Regions from separate parts of the Amycolatopsis umgeniensis genome, predicted to be linked through region 1. Evidence: riboswitches for the same ligand, from Rfam matches in the RefSeq annotation. Region 1 holds a riboswitch; each other region holds the start of a gene.
What was found. Region 1 has a riboswitch for S-adenosylmethionine ahead of HDA45_RS07645 (aminotransferase class V-fold PLP-dependent enzyme). Riboswitches for the same ligand answer to the same signal wherever they lie in the genome.

Region 1 (7,214 bases):
GCGTGCGGCCGGTCTCCAGCTTGATGTGGGCCAGCGAAGCGGCACGGAAGGCCTCGACGACCTCGTAGTGCGTGACGCTGGGCCGTCCGCCCTGGACGACGGCGAACTTGTAGTCGTGCCGGGGGTGCCGGTCGATCGGCGCGTCGATGGTGCCGCGCGTCGGGTCCGGGTGGCCCTGGACGATGGCGTGGTAGCCCTTGTCGACGGTGCGTTCCTTGAACGCCCGCTTGAGCGCGGTGTACGCGTGCTCGCTCTTGGCCACGACCATCACGCCGGTGGTGCCCGCGTCCAGCCGGTGCACGACGCCCTGGCGTTCGGCCGCTCCCGACGTCGCGATCCGCAGCCCGGCGGCGGCGAGACCGGCGACCACGGTCGGCCCGTTCCAGCCGGGGCTCGGGTGCACGGCGACGCCGACCGGCTTCGAGATCACCACGATGTCGTCATCGTCGTGCAGGATCTTCATCCCGTCGACGGGTTCCGCGACGACCTCGAGGGGCGAGGCCGGATCGGGCAGCGTCACCTCGAGCAGCCCACCGGCGGCCAGCCTGTCCGACTTCCCGGCGGTCCTTCCGTCGAGCAGGATCTCGCCGGATTCGGCGAGTTCCGCCACGACCGTGCGGGAAAGTCCCAGTAATTTCGCCAGCCCCGCGTCGACGCGCATGCCGTCGAGCCCGTCGGGGACGGGCAACATCCGCGCGCTCATGCGCTCGCCGCCTTCTTCTTGTCCTTTGTAGACGATCCGTCATAGTCCTTGCCCAGCAAGGAAAGGATCACGATGAGCACACCGCCGACGCAGATCGCGGAGTCGGCGACGTTGAAGATCGCCCAGCCCTGCCCGTTCGGCGCGAACGCCGAGATCATGTCGACGACGTGTCCTTGCAGCGGGCCGGGGGCCCGGAAGATCCGGTCGGTCAGGTTGCCGAGCGCGCCGGCCAGCACCAGGCCGAGGCCGATCGCCCAGCCGACCGAGCGCAGCCGCCTCGCCAGCCAGACGATGGCGACCACGACCGCCACCGCGACCAGCGCGAGCACCCAGGTCAGCCCGGTCGCCATCGAGAAGGCGGCACCGGGGTTGCGCACGAGCTGGAAGTACACGAGCCCGCCGAGGAACTCGACCGGCTGCTTGCCCTCCAGCGTGGACACGGCGATCTGCTTGGTGAGGAGGTCGATCCCCCACAGCACCGCGGCGACGACGAACACCACGGCGACGCGCTTCTTGGGCAGCGGCGGCGCCGGTGGCGCGGTTTCGGGCTCTGTACTCACACCCCCATTGTCCACGGAGCGTGCTCAGGTCTCCTCGGCGGCTGTCTTCGGCCTGCTCAGGAGCGCCGCGAACGCCCCGGCGAGCACGACCAGCGACGACAGCACCAGCGCGAGCCGTCCTTGGGCGAGCACGACCGCGCAGAGCACATACGCGGCGGCCACGACGAGCACCGGCACGCTGCGCTCCAGCCAGGCGAGCAGCACCAGGCCCAGCGTCAGCAGGATCGCGCTCCGCGCGTCGCCGTCGATGTCGAATTCCCAGTAGCCGACCAGATCCGCCAGCACGATGCCGATCAGCCCGCCGACGGCGATCGCGGCGACCTTCCACCACGCCATGCGCTTCGACCGAAAGGCATAGAAGAGCACCGTGCCGAGGTAGACCGCGAGCACGGCGAACAGCCAGTTGTCCATCCGGCTCATGCCGATGACCGAAACGGCGGACACTGCTTCGCGGCTCATCTCCACGCCGTAAAGCCCTTGGTACCGCCCTTGACCGGAGTAAGGCGTATAGGCGAACCACCCCTCGGGCGGGCTCGTACCGACGGACAAGGCCACCACCGCCAACTGGGCGAATCCCAGCAACGCTGGCGGAAACCAGTAACGCGGTCGCTCGTTCCCCATGCGAGGGGAGGGTAGTGGGTCAGGCGCAGAACGGGGGCAGCTCCCGCGGATCCCCTTCGGGCACCCAGCGGCCCTCCGGCTTTTCGTACTGCCAGCGGGCGCCGCGGGCGACGATCTGGCGCAGCGCCAGGACGAGCCGGTCCACGTGCTTGGCGGTGCTGCCGAGGCCGAGGCTGACCCGGACGGCCTGCTGACCGGTCGAACCAGCGGCGGAGATCAGCCGCTTGGTCGCGATATGCGCGCAGAACGCGCCGTCCCGCACGCCGATGCCGTACTCCGCGGACAGGACCGCGGCGAGCCAGCCCGGATCGAAGCCGTCGACGACGAAGCTCAGCGTGCCGACCCTGTCGACGGGCGCGTCGAACAGCCGCAGCTCGGCGAAACCGGGGACACCGGCGAGACCGCGACGCAGCCGCGCCAGCAGCTCGTCCTCGTGGGCGACGATCGCGTCCCAGTTCCCGGCCAGCGTCTCGCAGGCGACGCCGAGCGCGTAGACGCCGACGGTGTTGGGGGAACCGGCTTCGTGCCGCTCGGCGCCGGCGTTCCAGACCACACCGAGCTCTTCGGAGTCGCGCGTGACGAGCTTCGTCGCGCCGCCGCCGGCGAGGTACGGCTGGGCGGCGCGCAGCCAGTCGGCGCGACCGATCAGCGCGCCGGCTCCGAAGGGCGCGTACAGCTTGTGTCCCGAGATCGCGATGTAGTCGACGTCCAGTTTGCGCAAGGAGATCGCGCGGTGCGGCGCGAGCTGCGCGGCGTCGAGCGCGATCCGGGCGCCGTGCCGTCGCGCGACGGCGGCGATCTCCTTGACCGGCAACAGTTCCCCGGTCACGTTGGACGCGCCGGTGAGGACGACCAGCCTCGGGCCCTGAGGGCAGTCCGCGAGCGCTTCGTCCACAGCGGACACCGCGGCGAGGCGGGTGCGCGGCGTGGAAACCCGACGGACGTTCGGACCCTTCCACGGCAGCAGCGCGGCGTGGTGCTCGGTGTCGAACACGACGACCGACGTGTGCTTCGGCAGGCTGCGGGCGAGAAGGTTGAAGGAATCGGTGGTGTTGCGGGTGAACACGACGGTGTCGGTCGACCGCGCGTCGACGAAGTCCCGCAGGATTCCGCGCGTGCGCTCGTAGAGCTTGGTGGAGACCTGCGAGGCGAACCCGGCGCCGCGGTGGACGCTGGCGTACCAGGGAAGGAACTCGTCGACGGCGTCGCGCACCTTGTCCAGACACGGAGCGCTCGCCGCGTGGTCGAGGTTGGCGTAGCCGATGTCGCCGCCGGTGACCAGCGGGACCCGCAGATCGGCACACGCGACCGCCGGGATTTCCCGCGTGGCAACGGTTTCCACGACAGAGGCGGGGGTGCTGGTGCGTTCGAGAGCGAGAGTCATCGTCATCCTCCGGGCCTGGGGACCCGACGAGGATCCCGCGCTTGCCCGCCGCACCACGCGACGCGCCAGGTCCTCACCCGGGGCACCCCACCGCGGAAGGAGGGTTGCCGGTCAGCTAGCCGGGGCTTGACGCTGACACTCGTGACCTACGGACGAAGTTAGCGGATGCACCGGCGATCGAGCCACCCCTTGTCCGGATGTTGAGACGCCGGTCACGCGTTCCGTCGCCGAGGAGAACCGTTGCCCGGCGCCGCGCCGCGCCGGGCAACGGGAGGTCAGACGCGGAATCGGCCGGGGAGCGGGATGACGGAACGCGAGGAGACCTCGGTCGCGGACCCCGAGTACTGATCGGTGCCCGCGGCGAACCGCCAGCCGCCGAAGGTCTTGCCGTCGACGGCCTCGCCGTAGGCCTCGGCGACCTTGGTCGCGACCTCGTCGTACGACATGCCGTTCCAGTTGCCCGCGCCGACGCCGAAGTCGCGCGAGTCACCGCCCTTGGCGGCGGCCGTGGGCAAGGTCCACAGGGTGAAGTGCACGTGGGCGCCGGTGCTGCTGCCACCGCAGGGCAGCGCGTTGCCGGTCCGGCCGAGGGCGTCGCCGGGGACGACCCGCTGGCCGTCGGTGACCGAAATGCCCTCCATGTGGTAGTACCCGGTGCGCCAGCCGCCGTCGTGGTCGACGGTCACCCAGTCGCCGCCGTCGCAGTGCTGGATCCGGACAGTGCCCGCCAGCGGGGCACGAACGGTCTTGTCCCCCGGGCTGAAGTCGATGGCGTTCTTCACACCGGAGGTCCCGTTGTCCGAGTGGATCCCCGCCGAGTAGACCGACTGGCCCGTGTCGAACGGCAATCCGAACGCCGGGAACGCGCCCGCGGCCGCGGCCGGCGCGGAGAAAACCACCCCGACGAGAACAGCGGCGGCCCCCAGACCGGCGAACCGTGCAGGAAGTTTCGTCACCGTGTGTACTCCTCACCCCGTGACACTCACCCATTCGATGGAGTCGATTGCGGGGAAAGTAATCCAAAAGGAGTACAAATGGGAAGAATTTTCTGAGATCAACCGACGAACAGCTGGTGCGGGTTCGTGACCTACTGGCCGGATTCGCCCTTCCACCTGGCGAGGCGTCCGGCCCGGTCGACGGCCCGGAGGCGTCGTTCGGCCGCGTCACGGGCGTCGGACGTGGTCACGACGAGTAACTGATCGCGTTCCTGGAGCCGGGTGTCCTTGTTGGGCGTGAAGCCGGTGCCGTCGCGGACGAGCAGGCTGATCGTCGCCCCGATCGGCAACCGCAGCTCCGCCAGGTAGACGCCGTGCATCTTCGATCCGGGGTTGATCCGGACCTGCAGGAGCTCGGCGCCCAGCTCGTCGAGTGGCGCGGAGTCGACGTCGATCTCGTGCGGTTCGGCGTGCTGGGCCAGCCCGAGCGCCCTCGCGAGCGGGGTCAGCGTCGCGCCCTGGAGCAGAGTCAGCACGATGACCAGCACGAACACCGCGTCGACCAGTTCCTGGGCGCCGGGCACACCGGACGAAAGCGGGATCAGCGCGAGCACGATCGGGACAGCCCCGCGCAATCCCGCCCAGGACAGGAACACCTGTTCTCGCCAGGGGATCTTGAACGGCAGCGCCGAGAGCAGCACGGAAACCGGGCGGGCGAGCAGCAGGACGACAGCGCCCGCGACCAGGCCCTGGACCAGGCTTTCGAAGATCCTGCTCGGCGAGGCGAACAGGCCGAGCAGCACGAACAGCCCGATCTGCGCGAGCCAGCCGAGCCCTTCGGCGAAGGACAGCGTGTCCGAGCGGTGCGGGAGCTTCGAGTTCCCCAGCACCAGGGCCGCGACGTAGGTGGCGAGCAGGCCCGACGCGTGGGCGAGCTGACCGCTCGAGTACGCCACGACGCACACGGCCACCGTGGCCAGCGGATACAGACCGGTCGCCGGCAGCGCGGCGCGTCTCAGCGCCTGCGCGCCGAACCAGCCGAAGGCCAGGCCGATCACCAGCCCGGCGGCGAGTTCGTAGACCACCAGCAGCGGCAGCGACCAGTCGATGGTCGTGCCCTCGGCGAGGACGACGACGGCGATGTAGGCCGGGGCGTCGTTGATCCCCGACTCGATCTCCAGCGCGCCGACGAGGCGTTTCCCGATCCCCGCCGATCTCAGCACCGAGAAGACCGCGGCGGCGTCGGTCGACGCCAGCACCGCGCCCCACAGCAACGCCATCCGCCAGTCCAGGCCCAGCAGCCAGTGCAGGGCGGCGCCGGTGATCGCGATGCTCACCGCCACGGCCACTGTGGACAGTGCGATTCCGATGCCCAGCGAGGGTTTCACGGCCGTCCACCGGGTGGTGAGGCCACCTTCGGACAGGATCATCACCAGCGCGGCGAGGCCGAGTGACTGGGTGAGCTCGGGATTGTCGTACTGGATGCCGAATCCGGCTTCGCCGAGCAGGACCCCCATGCCCAGGTAGAGCAGCAGCGAGGGAAGGCCGACCCGGATCGACACCCGGACGGCGATCACGGCGACGAGGAGGACCGCGCCACCGGTACCGAGAACGAGCGGGAGCTGCTCCATGTCGCCTCCCGTCCGGTCGCCGTGAGGGCTACAGAATAGTGAGGCGGTGGTCGTCACTCGTTCGTGTACCGGTCGAAAACCGTCCGGATAGCCTGTGTTACAGACTGTCCTTTACGGACTGCGCAGGGCCACCAGGTCGACACCGAGTTCCGCGAACGGCTTCTCCGCCGCGGGCAGGACTTTCACCGCGCGGTTGCCCTCACGGGACAACCAGCCGGCACTCACTCCGTGAGACAGTAACGCCGCGGGGACACGGCCTGCCAAATGATCACGGCGGACTGTCCAATCGAGACAGTCGCGCAACATCGGACGGCGGCTGTCGGCGATCTCCACCCCGAGGGTGCCGAGTACCTCGCGTCCGCGACCGGTCAAGGTCAAGCCGTCGGCTTCGTCGATCAGCCCGACGGAGAGCATCCCGTCCCGCAACGCGACGCCGACCGTTCCGGCGAGGTGGTCGTAGCAGGTGCGAGCGAACTCGAGCCGTTTCACCCGCACCGACGAGCGCAACCCCTTCACCGGACGGTGTTCGGCGTGCTGCGCCAGATGCTCGATCAGCTCCGCCACCCGGGGATCGGCGATCCGGACGTAACTGTGCCGTCCTTGTTTGACCCGCACGACGAACCCGGCCTCGGTCAGCTTCGACACGTGCTCACTCGCCGTCGACGCGGCGACTTCGGCCGCTCCGGCCAGCTCGGTCACCGTCCAGGCGCGTCCGTCGAGCAGCGCGAGGCACATCGACGCGCGGCTCGGATCGGCGAGCACGGCCGCGACCTCGGCCAAGGCGATCGTTTCCATCCGCTCACCGTAGAAGACGCACGGTTCGGCGCGGGCCGAAACGTCAGCCCGCCAGGAACTTCGCCGCCAGCTGAACCGCGGGTTTGGAGTCGTTGGAGCCCTCGAGCATGACGGCGAAGGCGACGTCGCCCCGGTAGCCGACGAACCAGCCGTTGGCGTCGGCACCCGAGCCGAACTGCGCCGTCCCTGTCTTGCCGAAGACGGCGCCGCTGCTCTTCAACGCCTTCGCGGTCCCTGTCGTGCACACCTCGCGCATCATCGCCCGGACCTGGTTCAGCACCCCGGCCGGCGGGGCCTGGTAGCCGGTGTTGACCGTGGTCTCCAGCCCCTGCCACAGCTTCGGCACCACCGGCTTCCCGGTGGCGACCGTGGCCGCCATGAGCGCCGCGCCCAGCGGGCTGACCTGCACCTTTCCCTGCCCGATCCCGGCCTCGACCTTCTCGTCGCCGCTGCTCGACGGCTCCACCTTCCCGGTCTCGGTCGCCAGGCCCGGGATCTCGAAGTCGGCGTTGAGACCGAGCTGGCTCGCGGCCTTCGCGAGGCCGTCTGCGGGCAGTTGCCCGGCGAGGCGCCCGAAGGTCGTAT
Region 2 (7,214 bases), 5.0 Mb from region 1:
GCGGGAATCGCTGACACGAAAGGCCGCCCGATAGCGCTTCGGGCGGCCTTTCGTGAGTATCGCCTACTTCTTCTTACCGTTGTCCTCAGTGGACAGTGCGGCGACGAAGGCCTCCTGCGGGACCTCGACCCGGCCGACGGTCTTCATCCGCTTCTTGCCTTCCTTCTGCTTTTCCAGCAGCTTGCGCTTACGCGAGATGTCACCGCCGTAACACTTCGCGAGCACGTCCTTGCGGATCGCGCGAATGGTCTCGCGGGCGATGATCCTGGCACCGATGGCCGCCTGGATCGGCACCTCGAAGTTCTGCCGCGGGATCAGCTCGCGAAGCCGGTTCACCATGCGGTTGCCGTAGTTGTAGGCGTCGTCCTTGTGCACGATCGCGGAGAACGCGTCGACGCCCTCGCCCTGCAGCAGGATGTCCACCTTGACCAGGTCCGCCGCCTGCGAACCGGCCTCTTCGTAGTCCAGCGACGCGTAGCCGCGCGTGCGCGACTTCAGCGTGTCGAAGAAGTCGAAGATGATCTCACCCAGCGGCATGTTGTACCGCAGTTCGACGCGATCCTCGGACAGGTAGTCCATGCCGAGCAGCTGTCCGCGCTTGTTCTGGCACAGCTCCATGATCGTGCCGATGAACTCCGACGGCGCCAGGACGCTCACCTTGCTTACCGGCTCGAGCACCTTGTCGATCTTGTTCCCGGTCGGCCAGTCCGAGGGGTTGGTGACGTGGATTTCCTTGCCGTCGTCCTGCACGATGTCGTACACCACGTTCGGCGCGGTGGAGATCAGGTCGAGGCCGAACTCGCGCTCCAGCCGGTCCCGGGTGATCTCCAGGTGCAGCAGGCCGAGGAAGCCACAGCGGAACCCGAAGCCGAGCGCCACCGAGGTCTCGGGCTCGTAGTCCAGCGCGGCGTCGTTGAGCTGGAGCTTGTCCAGGGCCTCGCGCAGCTCGGGGTAGTCCGAACCGTCCACCGGGTACAACCCCGAGTAGACCATCGGCTTCGGCTCCCGGTACCCCGCGAGGGCCTCCTTCGCGCCGTTGCGCTCGGAGGTCACGGTGTCACCGACCTTGGACTGACGGACGTCCTTCACCCCGGTGATCAGGTAGCCGACCTCGCCGACGCCCAGCCCCTTGCTGGCCTTGGGCTCCGGCGAGATGATCCCGACTTCCAGCAGCTCGTGCGTGGCACCGGTGGACATCATCTTGATCCGCTCGCGCGGGGTGATCTTGCCGTCCACGACCCTGATGTAGGTCACAACGCCCCGGTACGTGTCGTACACCGAGTCGAAGATCATCGCCCGCGCCGGAGCGTCCGCGTCACCCTGCGGTGCGGGCACCTGCTTCACGACGGCGTCGAGAAGGTCTCCGACTCCGACACCGGTCTTCGCGGACACACGCAGCACGTCGGACGGCTCGCAGCCGATGATGTGCGCGATCTCGGCGGCGTACTTGTCCGGATCCGCGGACGGCAGGTCGATCTTGTTGAGCACCGGGATGATCTGGAGGTTGTTCTCCAGCGCGAGGTACAGGTTCGCGAGGGTCTGCGCCTCGATCCCTTGCGCGGCGTCGACCAGCAGTACCGCCCCTTCACACGCTTCGAGCGCGCGGGAGACCTCGTAGGTGAAGTCGACGTGGCCGGGGGTGTCGATCATGTGCAGGACGTGGTCCTGACCGTCGACCTTCCAGGGCAGGCGCACGTTCTGCGCCTTGATGGTGATCCCGCGTTCCCGCTCGATGTCCATGCGGTCGAGGTACTGCGCACGCATGGCCCGTTCCTCGACCACACCGGTGAGCTGCAGCATCCGGTCGGCCAGGGTCGACTTGCCGTGGTCGATGTGCGCGATGATGCAGAAGTTCCGGATGAGCTCCGGGGGCGTGAAGGTCGTGTCGGCGAACGTCGTCAACGGGTTTCCTCGCGAAGGTCGGGGTGTGCCACCTCTATGCTCCCATGCCGCTCCGGGTGCGAGTGGGGGTCATCCCCGATGCGGCCCGTGGCGTGCTGTGGTGCCCTCGAAGTATGAGTAATTCACTGACCCAAATCCTCGACAAGACGTTCGGCCATCCCAGGGGACTGCTCGGCCGGTTCGGTGGCCTGGCGATGGCGCACGGCAACGCTGCCACCGAACTCCGCATCGTCGAACTGGCGTCGATCGAGTCGGGCGAAACCACCCTGGTCGTGGGCCCCGGACCTGGTGTCGGCTTGCAGGCCGTGGCCGAACGCGCGGGCCGCGCGATCGGCGTCGACCCGTCCCCGGAGATGCTCGCCCGCTCCCGCCGCCGATGCGGCGACAAGGTGGAGCTGCGGAGCGGCGCCGCGGACTCCACCGGCGAGCCGGACGAGAGCGTCGACGTGGTCCTGAGCGTCAACAACGTGCAGCTCTGGGAGGACCGGCCTGCCGGGTTCGCCGAGCTGTTCCGCGTGCTGCGACCGGGCGGCAGGCTGCTGTTGTCATCGCACGAGAAGTGGCTGCCGGTCTCCCGCCACGAACTGGCCGACGAAGCGGCCGCCGCCGGCTTCACCGACCTGCAGACGTGGACCTGGGACCCGCCGGGCTTCGGCGCCTCCCTCGCCGCTCAGCTGCGCGCGGTCAAACCCCTGGCTTAACGCGGGTCGGTGCGCAACGGATGCTCACGCGGCACCTCGACCAGCACGATCCTGGTGCCGTCCGGGTCGGCGATCCACGCTTCGTCCAGGCCCCACGGCTCACGGCGTGCTCCGCGGACCAGGTCCAAACCCTTCGCGGCGAGTTCCTCGAGCGCCGCGGGCAGGTCCCGGACCTGGAGCCACAACGCGACGTCGGGGGTCGGACCGGTCTTCCCGGTCCCGACGATCTCGATCGACCCGTTCCCGGCGAAGAACACCGTCCCGCCGGGGAACTCCTTGTCGATCGCCAGGCCCAGGGTGTCCCGATAGAACGCCGTCGACACGTCGAAGTCCTTCGGGTGGATCAGCACCCTGCTGCTCAGCACGTCCATGGCTCAATCCCTACCGGATGGGCTCAGGCCATCGCAATCGCGGCGATGCCCGCCAGCACCACCATGGACCCGAGCAGCCTGCGGACGGCGTTCGCCTCCCTCAGGATCAACCAGGCCGCGAGGCCACCCAGGACGATGCTCAGCTCCCGCGCGGGTGCGACGAGGCTCACTGGAGCGATCTGAAGGGCGAAGAGGACCAGCAGGTACGCGACCGGCGAGAGCAGGCCGACGATGAGGACTTCGCGCTTGTGCTCGCGCCAGAGCCACGAGACCTCTTCACGGTCCTTCAGCGCGTACGGCGTCATAAGCAGGCTCTGCACGATCGCGCCGGTTCCGAAATAGACGATCGGCGGGACACCGAGACCGGTGACCGAATGGGCGTCCCACAGCGTGTAGGCGGCGATCGTGAGCCCGGTCAGCAGCCCGTACGCCACGCCCTTGCGTCGAGCGGCGTGATCCGCGGCGTCGGCGTGGGCGGGCGCTCGTCCGGTCCCGATGACCAGCACCCCGGCGACCACGAGGAACGCGCCCGCCAGGCCGAGCGGCCCCGGTCGCTCGCCGAGCAGCACGACGGCCGCGAGCACCGAGATCAGCGGCCCGGTTCCGCGGGCGAGGGGGTACACGACGGACAGATCACCGACGGCGTAACCCCGCTGGAGGACCACCCCGTAGGTGACGTGGAACACCGCGGTGACCGCGGCGGCGAGCAGCCACGTCCACTGTGGACGCTGCGGCTCCACGATCAGTGAGACCGCGATGACGGGGACGAACAAGATCGCCGAGAAGCTGTAGTAAGCCCAGACGAACCGGGCTCCGCCACGGCGGATCCGCTTGGCGGCGAGGTTCCAGCCCGCGTGAATGACGGCGGCGACGATGACGAGGGACAGGGCGGTGGCGTTCACTACGGACCTTTCACGTTTTCCGCGCATGCGGAAAACCCGGTCCTCCAGGCTTTTGTCCCGTCAGATGAACGGCGGGGCTTCCGGCGCCGCCGATGGTGCCGCTCGGACCTGTCCCACCCGCCCTGATTGTGTTTTTCGCTGAACAGGCAGGCGGCGGAACCCTAGGCACTACGCTCCCGACCGTACCGCAAGAGCCCTCCGGAGGCGGCCGGGATCCGCTCCGAGACGGCTGTTAAGCTGATCCTTCACCGCCGTGTGGCATTCCGTCATGGAGGAAACCCGCGCCGCTTTCACGAGCGCGCAGGGCCAGTCACAGCGCGGCGGTGAAACCACCGAGAGATTCAAGAGGAGCGCCCCCGTGGCCAACATCAAGTCGCAGATCAAGCGCATCACCACCAACGAGAAGGCGCGTCAGCGCAACCAGGCGATCCGGTCCTCGGTGAAGACCGCGATCCGCAAGTTCCGCGAGGCCGCCGACTCCGGCGACAAGGCCAAGGCCCTGGAGCTGCAGAAGGACGCGGCCAAGAAGCTGGACAAGGCCGTGACCAAGGGCGTTCTCCACGCCAACCAGGCCGCCAACAAGAAGTCCGCGCTCGCGAAGCGCGCGAACTCTCTCTGATCGGCTTTTCGAAGGCCCCGTCGACTCGCGTCGGCGGGGCCTTCGCCATGTTCAGTGACTGGTGCCGTGGGCGTCCACGACCTCGAGCACGGCGCGTTCCAACGCGTACTCGGGGTCGGCCGCGGCACCTTTGACCTCGGCGTTGAGCCGGGCGACGATCCGCATCGCGGTGGCGAGACCGTCCTGCCCCCAGCCACGCGACTGCCCCTGTGCCTTGCGCACCTTCCACGGCGGCATCCCCAGCTCGCCCGCCATCTGGTTCGGGTTCCCCCGGCCCGCGCCGGACACCCGCGCGATCGTCCGGACGGCGTCGGCGAGAGCGTCCGCGACCAGCACGTGCGGAACGCCCAGCTGCATCGCCCAGCGCAGTGACTCCAGCGCCGCAGCCTTGTCGCCGGCGACGGCCTTCTCGGCGACGGCGAACCCGTTCACATCCGCGCGGCCCCGGTGGTAGCGGCGGACCGCCTGTTCGTCGACAGTTCCCCCGGCATCCGCGACGAGTTGGGTCGCGGCCGACGACAACTCCCGCAGATCCGAGCCGACGGCGTCGATCAGCGCGAGCACGGCCGCACCGTCGATCTTTCCGCCGACCCGCCGGACCTCGTTGCGGACGAAGGATTCCCGCTCGGCGGCCTTGGTCAGCTTCGGGCACTCGACGACCTCGGCCCCGGCCTTCTTCAGCGCACCGGGAAGCGCCTTCGCCGCCTTGCTCCGGCCACCTCCGCTGTGCACGACAACGAGCACGATGCCTTCGGCGGGCGCCTTGACGTAGGCCATCACCCCGTCGGAGAGCTCCTGCGAGATGTCGTGCGCGGACTCGAGGACGATCACCCTGCCCTCGGCGAACAGGGAGGGGCTGACCATCTCCGCGAGCGCCGGCACTGTGAGGTCCGACACCCGGATCCGGGTGAGATCCGCCGTCGGGTCGGCCGCTTTGGCCGCGTCCGAAGCGCCGCGGACCGCGCGTTCGATCAGCAGCTCTTCCTCACCGAGAACCAGGACCAGCGGCGATGGGGCGGAAGCTTGCGTCGTCACGGACACGATCCTGCCATTCGTCCTCTCGTGTGCTTTGTCCGGTGATGTGTTCAGGGCACGGTGGCCCCACCGGAGGCTCATGTCGTACGGTGTTGGCGAGGCGACGCGATCATTCGCGTGCCGACAATCGAATACCGCTCATCCAGAGGGGCAGAGGGAACGGCCCGATGAAGCCCCGGCAACCGGCGTCAGCCTGTCATCCCGCGATCGCGGGGTAGCTGACGAACACGGTGCCAATTCCGGCCCGCCATGGCGGGGCAGATGAGGAAGGAACCTCGCGATGACCGCAACCCTCGGCACGACCTCCACCACCAAGACCCCGGATCTCGGACCGGCCGTCGAACTGGTGTCGAAGGAAGAGGGACACCGGCAGCCGCTCGCCCCCGAATTCGTTTCCGCCGAGGACTTCTCGCCGCTCGAGGTCGCCTACGACTTCGGCCGCGTCCGCCGCGAAGACATCGAAGCCGGGCCGAAGAACATCTGGCGCTACAAGAAACTCCTTCCCGTTCCGTCGAACGTCGAAGAAATCCCCAACACCGAACCCGGCGCCACCAGGCTCATCCAAGCCGACAGGCTCGCGAAGGCGTTGGGCGTCAAGAAGGTCTGGGTCAAGGACGACACCGGCAACCCGACCCACTCGTTCAAGGACCGCGTGGTCGCCGTCGCACTGGCCGCCGCGCGCGAGTTCGGGTTCGACGTGCTCGCCTGTCCGTCGACCGGCAACCTGGCCAACGCTGTCGCCGCCGCAGCGGCGCGCGCCGGCTGGCGGTCGGTCGTGCTGATCCCGAAGACCCTCGAGCGCGCCAAGATCCTCACCACCGCCGTGTACGACGGCGACCTCATCGCTGTCGACGGCAACTACGACGACGTGAACCGGCTCGCCACCCAGCTCGCCGCCGAGCAGGAGAGCTGGGCGTTCGTCAACGTGAACGTCCGGCCCTACTACTCGGAAGGCTCCAAGACGCTGGCCTTCGAGGTCGCCGAACAGCTCGGCTGGCGGCTTCCCTCCCAGATCGTCGTGCCGATCGCCTCCGGTTCCCAGCTCACCAAGGTGGACAAGGGTTTCCGTGAGTTCGGCCAGCTCGGCCTCGTCGACGAGACGCCGTACAAGGTGTTCGGCGCGCAGGCCACCGGCTGCTCGCCCGTCTCCGCGGCGTTCCGCGCGGGCCACGACGTCGTCCAGCCGGTCAAGCCGGACACGATCGCCCGCTCGCTGGCGATCGGCAACCCGGCCGACGGCCCTTACGTCCTCGACGTGGTCAACCGCACCGGCGGCTCGATCGAAGACGTCACCGACGAAGAGGTCGTCGAGGGCATCCGGCTGCTCGCCCGCACCGAAGGCGTCTTCACCGAGACCGCCGGCGGGGTCACTGTGGCGACGGCCAAGAAGCTCATCGAGACCGGCAAGCTCAACCCGGACGAAGAGATCGTGCTGCTCATCACCGGTGACGGCCTCAAGACCCTCGACGCCGTCGAGGACAAGGTCGGCCCGAAGGCCACCGTCAGCGCCTCGGCCGACGCGGTCCGCGAGGCTCTCGGCATCTGAGTTCCCGCAGGCCCGCCTCAAGAACGAGGCGGGCCGCGGGGCTCACCCCGGCGCATCAGGGCGAGCCCTCGGGCGTCGGCGACGACCGCGGTGTCGCCGTCCGTGTCCGTCCTGCCGATCGCGGCGCCGGCGGCCGTC
Region 3 (7,214 bases), 1.5 Mb from region 1:
GCGCGTCACAGTACTGTCCGCCCTGGAACGCCCGCTCGCCGTCGAGTGAACTCACTCGATCGCTTCGGAGGTCTCGAGCCATTGGGCCTCGACCTCCTCCTTCTCCGTTTCGACGGCCTTCAGTTCAGTATTGAGCTCGATGAGCTTCGTCGGATCGGTCGCCGCGGCGAGCAGCGCCGTATGGAGCTTCTCTTCCTTCGCGTGCAGCTGGTCGAGCTTGCGCTCGAGGCGGGACAGTTCCTTCTGTGCCGCCCGCTGTTCCGCGGCGCTCTTCTTGGGCGCGGAAGCCGGCCCGTTACCCGACTTCCTGTCGCCTCCGGCCTTCTCCAGGCTCTTGGTACGCCGATCCAGGTACTCCTCGATCCCGCCCGGCAGATGGGTCACCTGCCCGTCCCCGAACAGGGCGACGATCGTGTCGCAAACGCGTTCCACCAAGTACCGGTCGTGCGAAACGACGACGAGACTGCCCGGCCAGGAATCGAGCAGGTCTTCCAGCTGCTGCAAAGTGTCGATGTCAAGATCGTTCGTCGGTTCGTCGAGCAGCAGCACGTTGGGCTCAGCCATCAGAAGCCGGCACAGCTGCAGGCGACGCCGTTCACCACCGGAAAGGTCTTCGACCGGGGTCCACTGCCTCGACGCGGGGAACCCCAGCTTCTCGGCCAGCTGCGAAGCGGAAAGTTCCTGCTTGCCGAACACGACCCTGCCTGAGATCTCTTCGATCGCCTGCAGGACGCGCAGATCACCAGGCAGGTCGTCGAGCTCCTGCCGGAGGTGGGCGAGGCTGACCGTCTTCCCCTGGATGCGGCGACCCGTCTCGGGATCCTTGTCCCCGCCGAGCAGCTTGAGCAGCGTCGTCTTGCCCGACCCGTTGACCCCGACCAGTCCGATCCGGTCACCGGGCCCGATCCGCCAAGTGACGTGATCGAGCAGGGTGCGGTCGCCGACGGTCAAGGTGGCGTCCTCGACCTCGAGGACGGTCTTCCCCAGCCGTCGACGGGCGAACGCCTGCAGTTCGACCGAATCGCGCGGCTCCGGCACGTCGGAGATCAGCGCCTCCGCCGCCTCGACGCGGTAACGCGGCTTCGAGGTCCTGGCCTGCGGACCGCGCCGCAGCCACGCGAGTTCCTTACGCGCCAGGTTCTGGCGCTTTTCCTCGGCTGTCGCCGCCAGCCTCGCCCGCTCAGCGCGCGCGAAGATCCAGTCCGCGTATCCACCTTCGTACTGCTCGACGCGACCGTTGGTGACCTCCCAGGTCACACTCGCGACAGTGTCGAGGAACCACCGGTCGTGGGTGACGACCACGACCGCGATCCTGCGGTTGAGCAGGTGATCCGCGAGCCAGCGCACACCTTCGACGTCAAGATGGTTGGTCGGCTCGTCGAGGACCACGAGATCCAGTTCGCCCGTGAGAGCCGCTGCCAACGCAACGCGGCGGCGCTCGCCACCGGACAGATTCGCCGTCGGCTTTTCGACACCGAGGGCGGTGATCCCCAGTCCGTCCATAATGGACCTGACTCGCGCGTCAGCGGCCCACTCGTGCTCCGCGCCGTAGCGCTCCAGCACGACGTCGCCGACCGTACTGCCGACGGGGAGTTCGGTCCGCTGAGTGACCACGGCCATCCGCAGTCCGCGGACTTGACTCACCCGCCCCGTGTCCGGCTCGCTGATCCCCGCGAGGACTTCCAGCAGCGTCGTCTTCCCGCCCCCGTTGAGACCGACGACGCCGATGCGCTGCCCCTCCGCGACACCGAGCGAAACACCGTCGAGCAGCGGGCGCACCCCGAAGGACTTGCTCACCGACTCCAGGTTGACCAAGTTGGCCATGCCTCAGCCGATCCTTTCCAAAAAGCTTGCACCACAACGAATTAGTCGATGTCCATTTCGGACACCCTCACGCGTGCACCCGGGGCGGCGCCGGTCGCGGCGCGTCGTCCCCGCCCACCAGCCTGGCTCCGGGAACCGGCCCGTGCGCGACACGCACCGTGCGACAGACACCCGCACCGGACAGCTCCGCGGCGACCTCGACGGCCGACTGGGCATCCGCGCACAGAAAAGCGCAGGTCGGCCCGGACCCGGAAACGGTGCCGGCGAGCGCACCCGCGTTGACCCCCGCCCGCAATGTCCGGCGCAGTCCGGGACGCAACGAAACCGCGGCGGCCTGCAGGTCATTGCCGAGTAGCAACGCCAGCTGGCGCGGGTCACCGGACGCCAGTGCCTCGACCACCGGGGTGTGCGAACCGATCCGCGGCGGGCTGCCCTCTTCCCGCAGCCTGTCCAGTTCACCGAACACCCGCGGGGTCGAAAGACCACGCTGGTCGAACGCCAGGACCCAGTGAAACGTATGCCTCGACAAGACCGGGACCAGCTGCTCGCCCCGGCCGGTGCCCAACGCGGTCCCGCCGTAAAGCGCGAACGGAACATCACTGCCGAGCTTGGCGGCGATACCCGCCAGTTCGTCTCGAGAGATCTCGAGCTTCCACAGCGACGCGAGCCCCACCAGGGTCGCGGCCGCGTCAGCACTGCCTCCTGCCATCCCGCCCGCTACCGGGATGCCTTTGCGAAGCACGACCCGGACTTTCGATTCGCCGTCCGCCTTGCCGACGTGGGCCGCCAGGGCCTGCGCCGCCTTCCAGGCGAGGTTGTTGGCCCCTGTGGGTACGGAACCTTCACCCTCGCCATAGACCTCGACGCCGGGGTCCTCGGTGACCGCGACGGTCACCTCGTCGGTCAGTGAAAGCGCCTGGAACACGGTCACCAACTCGTGGTAGCCGTCCGGGCGTACGTCACCGACCGCCAGGTGCAGGTTGACCTTGGCGGGAACCCTGACGGTGACTGGGGGCGGTACGACGGCGAGCACGCCTCAAGCCTACGTGCCCGCTCCACTTGTGCTGCCACCAGGAGAAAGAGAACAGGACGAGTCAGACGCAAACGGGCCGCCCTGGACGAATTCGTCCGGAGCGGCCCGTTCGTGGAGGAATCAAGCAGCGACGCCCTGCGGTCCACGGACCGGGTGGGTCACGTGGCCGCCACGTTCGGCGATCCAGGCGAGTGCGGCATCCGCGCGCTCACCGCGCACGCCGAGACGGAATCGGCCGACGGGCGTGTCGCCGATCCGGGTCAGGCCGCCTCCGATGGTGGCGAGCTCGACGTCGAAACGACCGGCCGCTTCAGGAAGTAGCGCACCGACCGACGCGAACCCGACGAGCACGACGTCCACCGCGCGATCGTACTTCGAGGCCTGTGCCCGTCCGGTCTCGATCGAGGGCAGCAGCGCCTGCGCGGTCCGGCTGTTCGGGTCCGAGACCAGGTCGAGCACGGTTCCGCGTTCGATGATCGCCCCGGCCTCCAGGAACGCGACGTCGTCGCAGACACGGCGGACCACGCCGGCGTCAGGAGTGGTGAGCAGCACGGTGACCCCGAGTTCGGCACGCGCACGGTCGAGCACGGTCAGGACCGCGCCGGACTCCTCGGGCTGCACACCCGCTGTCGGGTCGTCGGCCAGCAGCACGGACGGTCCAGCGGCCAGCGCCTTGGCGATGGCGACCCGGCGCAGCTGCCCCTCGGACAGCTCACCCGGCCGCTGCCCGGCTCGAGGCGTGAGCCCGACCAGATCGAGCAGGTTGCCGACCCGGTTGCGACGCTGCGGCCCGTCGAGGCCGAGTTGTTCGAGAGGAGACGCGATATTGCCGGCGATGGTGCGCTCGGCGAGCAACTCCGGCTTGGTGCTCACGACACCGACCTGCCGGCGGATTTCCCGCAGACGGCGTCCGTCCAGGGTCCCGGTGTTGAGGCCGTCTAGGCGGACGACGCCCCGGTCAGGACGCTCCTGAAGCCCGATGCAACGAGCGAGGGTCGACTTGCCGGAGCCGGCCGGACCGACGACTCCGAACAGGGAGCCGGCTTGGATGTCCACGCTGACATCGCGCAGGGCGACGACGGGATTTCCGTTGAGGGGAAAGGACTTGGACAAGTTTTCGACAGTGATCACGAAGGGCTCCATGCAAATGGGGCGCTGCTTCTTTCGAGCGCGCCAACCGTCACCGAGTGCCCGTCCAGAGCGGACGGGTTTCAGAGGTAAGGGAAAAGACTCAGGCAGTAACGGTTGAGCGTCGACACGCACTTACCGTGCGGCGACCTTCGTCGACTACACGTCGCCTGGTCAGCAGGAGCGGGTGGGTGACCCTGTTCATTAGGCACAGCCTCCATCGGTCCTGGCGGTAGCACCTGCCCTGTGGAGGGTGGTTGCTGCGACTTCGGCGAGCCAGGTCTCTCAGTCGCTCGGGATGGCTCACTGAGTAAAACCGATCCCACTGGATGAAAGCAAGCACGTAGGCGCAGATCACACGTCTGGTCGCGTCCATCATACAGGAACTGCGGTCCATATTATGAGAAGACTGCAGCTGGTCTCTCGCCGAAACAGGGCCGCTGCCTGCTAAGACGGGGCGAGGCCGGTACAGATCGAGAAGAGGATTTATGCGTCCGTGCTGACCTTGACCAACTCGCTTCCGGGCGGCCCCGGTCACACCTGCGACAGGTGGAAAACCGTTCCCTGACGCGGCGCCATGCCACCCTGCGAGACGGTCATGGCCGCCCGATGATCAGTCGGTCGCCGCGGCGATCCGGGCGAACTGATGAACGTCCAACTGCTCTCCGCGAGTCTTGGGGTCGATTCCCGCCTTCTCAAGCAACTCCCCCGCGCGTTCGGCGGAGCCGGCCCAGGAGGCCAATGCCGCGCGCAAAGTCTTCCGCCGCTGCGAGAAGGCGGCATCGACCACCGCGAACAACCGCTCCCGGCTCACCGACGACACCACGTCGTCGCCCCGTTCGAAAGCGACCAGCGCGGAGTCCACATTCGGAACCGGCCAGAACACCGCGCGGGGCACGGCGGCGACCTTGCGCGCCTTGCCGTACCACGCGAGCTTGACGCTGGGCACGCCGTAGGTCCGGCTTCCCGGGCCGGCCGCCATCCGGTCCGCGACCTCGGTCTGGACCATTACGAGACCGCTGGTCAGCGACGGCAGTTCGGCGAGCAGGTGGAGCACGACGGGAACGGCGACGTTGTACGGGAGGTTCGCGACGAGCGCCGTCGGACGTTGCGGCAGGTCGTCCGCCGTGATCCGCAGAGCGTCCGCTCCGACGACCGAAAGCCTTTCCGCCCCGCCTCGTTCGGCCACGGTTTCCGGCAAGCGGCCGGCCAGCACGGGGTCGATCTCGACCGCGACGACCTCGGCACCGGTCGCGAGCAGTCCGAGCGTCAGAGAGCCGAGCCCCGGCCCGACTTCCAGCACGACATCACCTTCGCCGACCCCGGAGATGTCGACGATCCGGCGCACCGTGTTGGGGTCGTGCACGAAGTTCTGGCCGAGCTTCTTGGTCGGCCGTACGTCCAGCTCGGCCGCCAGCGCCCTGATCTCCGCAGGCCCGAGCAGTTCAGTCACCCGACGATCGTAGCCAGCCCCGGCGGGCGGCTCCGAGCGCCCGACCCGCCCGCATCATCCTTACGGAGTTTCCGAACCGACACGCATCCCACTCAAGAGTGATCGGTGCAGTTTCACGCCCTCGGAGGGTGATCATCATCCACCCGATCGATACCGTGCATTCGTTCGACTCTGGCCCGACAATCGAGGGATGACCAGCACAAACACTTCCAAGACCTTCCCGCTCAATCTGCCGGAAGGTGACCCCGAGCTGCTTCTCGACGAGTTGCAGACACGGCTACGCGAAGGGCGCCGCCTCTTCGCCGAAGTCGGCCAGATCCTGGCCGAAATCGAGTCACGCGGTGTCCGAGAGCTCTATGGGTACAACTCGCTCGCCGTCTTCTACGAACATGTGGCCCGGGTCCCCCGAGCCGAGGCGCAGAAGGTGACAGGGCGAGCTCTAGCCCTCAACTCGAGACGGACGCGCGACGGGACCTCGACTCCGCCCGTCGCGCCTTTGACCGGAGCCGCGGCCGCCACCGGCGCACTGGCCGAGGGTGGCATCGACAGGATCGTCAAGGTCATGCGGAGGCTGCCAGAGCACGTCACCGCGAGCGCCCGGTTCGATGCCGAGAAGGTCCTGGTCGATCTTGCGGGCGTCGCGAGACCACGCGACGTCACGATCGCCGGAACCGACCTGCTCGCCCATCTCGATCCGGAGGGAAACGGCTCCAAGGACCCCGCCCCGAAAACTCCTCGAAGCGAATTCTGGTTGCGGCAGAAACGCACCGGCCGGTGGGACATGCGCGGCGACCTCGATCCCGAGACCGGCGCCCGCCTGAACGCACTTCTCGTGCCTCTGTCGCATCCGGCCCCGAACCCAGAACCCGACGACCGCACCCCGGCGGAGAGACGCGGTGACGCTTTCGCGGAGATAGTCGATCTCGCGGAAGGCGGCCCGGAGATTCCTTTGCCGCGGCGGAACTCTGAGCAGGTCGACGAGCGGCCGAAGCCCACGAAGCCTGTCGAGAAACCTGAAAGTTCTCGGGACGTGGCCCACATAAGGCCTCCCCGCTGGTGGGCACGGCTGTCGAGACCGAGAACCGGTGTGAAAACCCCACTTGAGGTGGACGACCGGACGGTTGTTCAACTCCCCGACGAGCGCACCGCGCCGCCACCGGAGCCCAAAACGGCCTGAGGGCCACCATGCGGGGCGAAACCCACACGATGACCCTCAGGGGAAAGAGAACGTTCTGGCTGTCAGGCCTTCTTACCGCAGTGCGGCCAGGCGCCGTAGCCACCGCGGTCGTCGCGGACCTTCTCGGCGACGGCGATCTGCTGGGCCTTGCTGGCCTGGTGCGGGTACGAGGCGTACTGCGAGCCACCGTAGGCGTCCCAGGTGCTCTTGTTGAACTGCAGGCCACCGTAGTAGCCGTTGCCGGTGTTGGCGGCCCAGTTGCCGGTCGACTCGCACTGCGCGATGCGATCCCAGGCGCCGGCGTCGCCGATGACCGGGTCAGCGGGCTTCTTCGTGCCGACCTTGACGATCTTGGGCTTGGCCTCGGTGATGACCTCTTCCGAGACCTTCTCGCGGCCGACCTCTTTGCCGTTGCGCTTGGTGACCTTGTAGGTCACGGTCTTCTGGCCCGGGGTCCCCGGGTCTTCGACCTTGGTCTTGCCCTTTTCGAGCTCCGGGTCGTCGACCTTCTGCTCAGGCGGAGCGATTTCCTCGTTCTGCTTGACCATGGTGACGCCGGTCCGGCTGATGTGGACCTCGGCACCGTCGGTCAGCTTGAC

Region 2: it holds a riboswitch for S-adenosylmethionine, as region 1 does, so the genes downstream of both, thrC (threonine synthase) here and HDA45_RS07645 (aminotransferase class V-fold PLP-dependent enzyme) in region 1, are expected to answer to the same signal.
Region 3: it holds a riboswitch for S-adenosylmethionine, as region 1 does, so the genes downstream of both, HDA45_RS14965 (ATP-binding cassette domain-containing protein) here and HDA45_RS07645 (aminotransferase class V-fold PLP-dependent enzyme) in region 1, are expected to answer to the same signal.

Annotation. Positions count from the first base shown of each region.
Region 1 is NZ_JACHMX010000001.1:1,739,275-1,746,488, forward strand. Features, by position in the region: gene HDA45_RS07630 (RluA family pseudouridine synthase) at 1-703, opposite strand, end outside; gene lspA (signal peptidase II) at 700-1,263, opposite strand; gene HDA45_RS07640 (hypothetical protein) at 1,288-1,884, opposite strand; gene HDA45_RS07645 (aminotransferase class V-fold PLP-dependent enzyme) at 1,904-3,268, opposite strand; SAM riboswitch class IV at 3,301-3,415, opposite strand; gene HDA45_RS07650 (peptidoglycan DD-metalloendopeptidase family protein) at 3,544-4,224, opposite strand; gene HDA45_RS07655 (potassium/proton antiporter) at 4,356-5,834, opposite strand; gene HDA45_RS07660 (ArsR/SmtB family transcription factor) at 5,946-6,629, opposite strand; gene HDA45_RS07665 (penicillin-binding transpeptidase domain-containing protein) at 6,673-7,214, opposite strand, start outside.
Region 2 is NZ_JACHMX010000001.1:6,709,303-6,716,516, reverse strand. Features, by position in the region: gene HDA45_RS31350 (pyridoxamine 5'-phosphate oxidase family protein) at 1-14, shown strand, start outside; gene lepA (translation elongation factor 4) at 64-1,902, opposite strand; gene HDA45_RS31340 (class I SAM-dependent methyltransferase) at 2,016-2,603, shown strand; gene HDA45_RS31335 (VOC family protein) at 2,600-2,974, opposite strand; gene HDA45_RS31330 (EamA family transporter) at 2,998-3,903, opposite strand; gene rpsT (30S ribosomal protein S20) at 4,235-4,495, shown strand; gene holA (DNA polymerase III subunit delta) at 4,547-5,530, opposite strand; SAM riboswitch class I at 5,666-5,798, shown strand; gene thrC (threonine synthase) at 5,811-7,076, shown strand; gene HDA45_RS31310 (ComEC/Rec2 family competence protein) at 7,094-7,214, opposite strand, start outside.
Region 3 is NZ_JACHMX010000001.1:3,270,965-3,278,178, forward strand. Features, by position in the region: gene HDA45_RS14955 (ABC-F family ATP-binding cassette domain-containing protein) at 52-1,824, opposite strand; gene HDA45_RS14960 (4-(cytidine 5'-diphospho)-2-C-methyl-D-erythritol kinase) at 1,892-2,857, opposite strand; gene HDA45_RS14965 (ATP-binding cassette domain-containing protein) at 2,978-3,988, opposite strand; SAM riboswitch class I at 4,200-4,290, opposite strand; gene rsmA (16S rRNA (adenine(1518)-N(6)/adenine(1519)-N(6))-dimethyltransferase RsmA) at 4,599-5,438, opposite strand; gene HDA45_RS14975 (DUF222 domain-containing protein) at 5,629-6,615, shown strand; gene HDA45_RS14980 (transglycosylase family protein) at 6,678-7,214, opposite strand, start outside.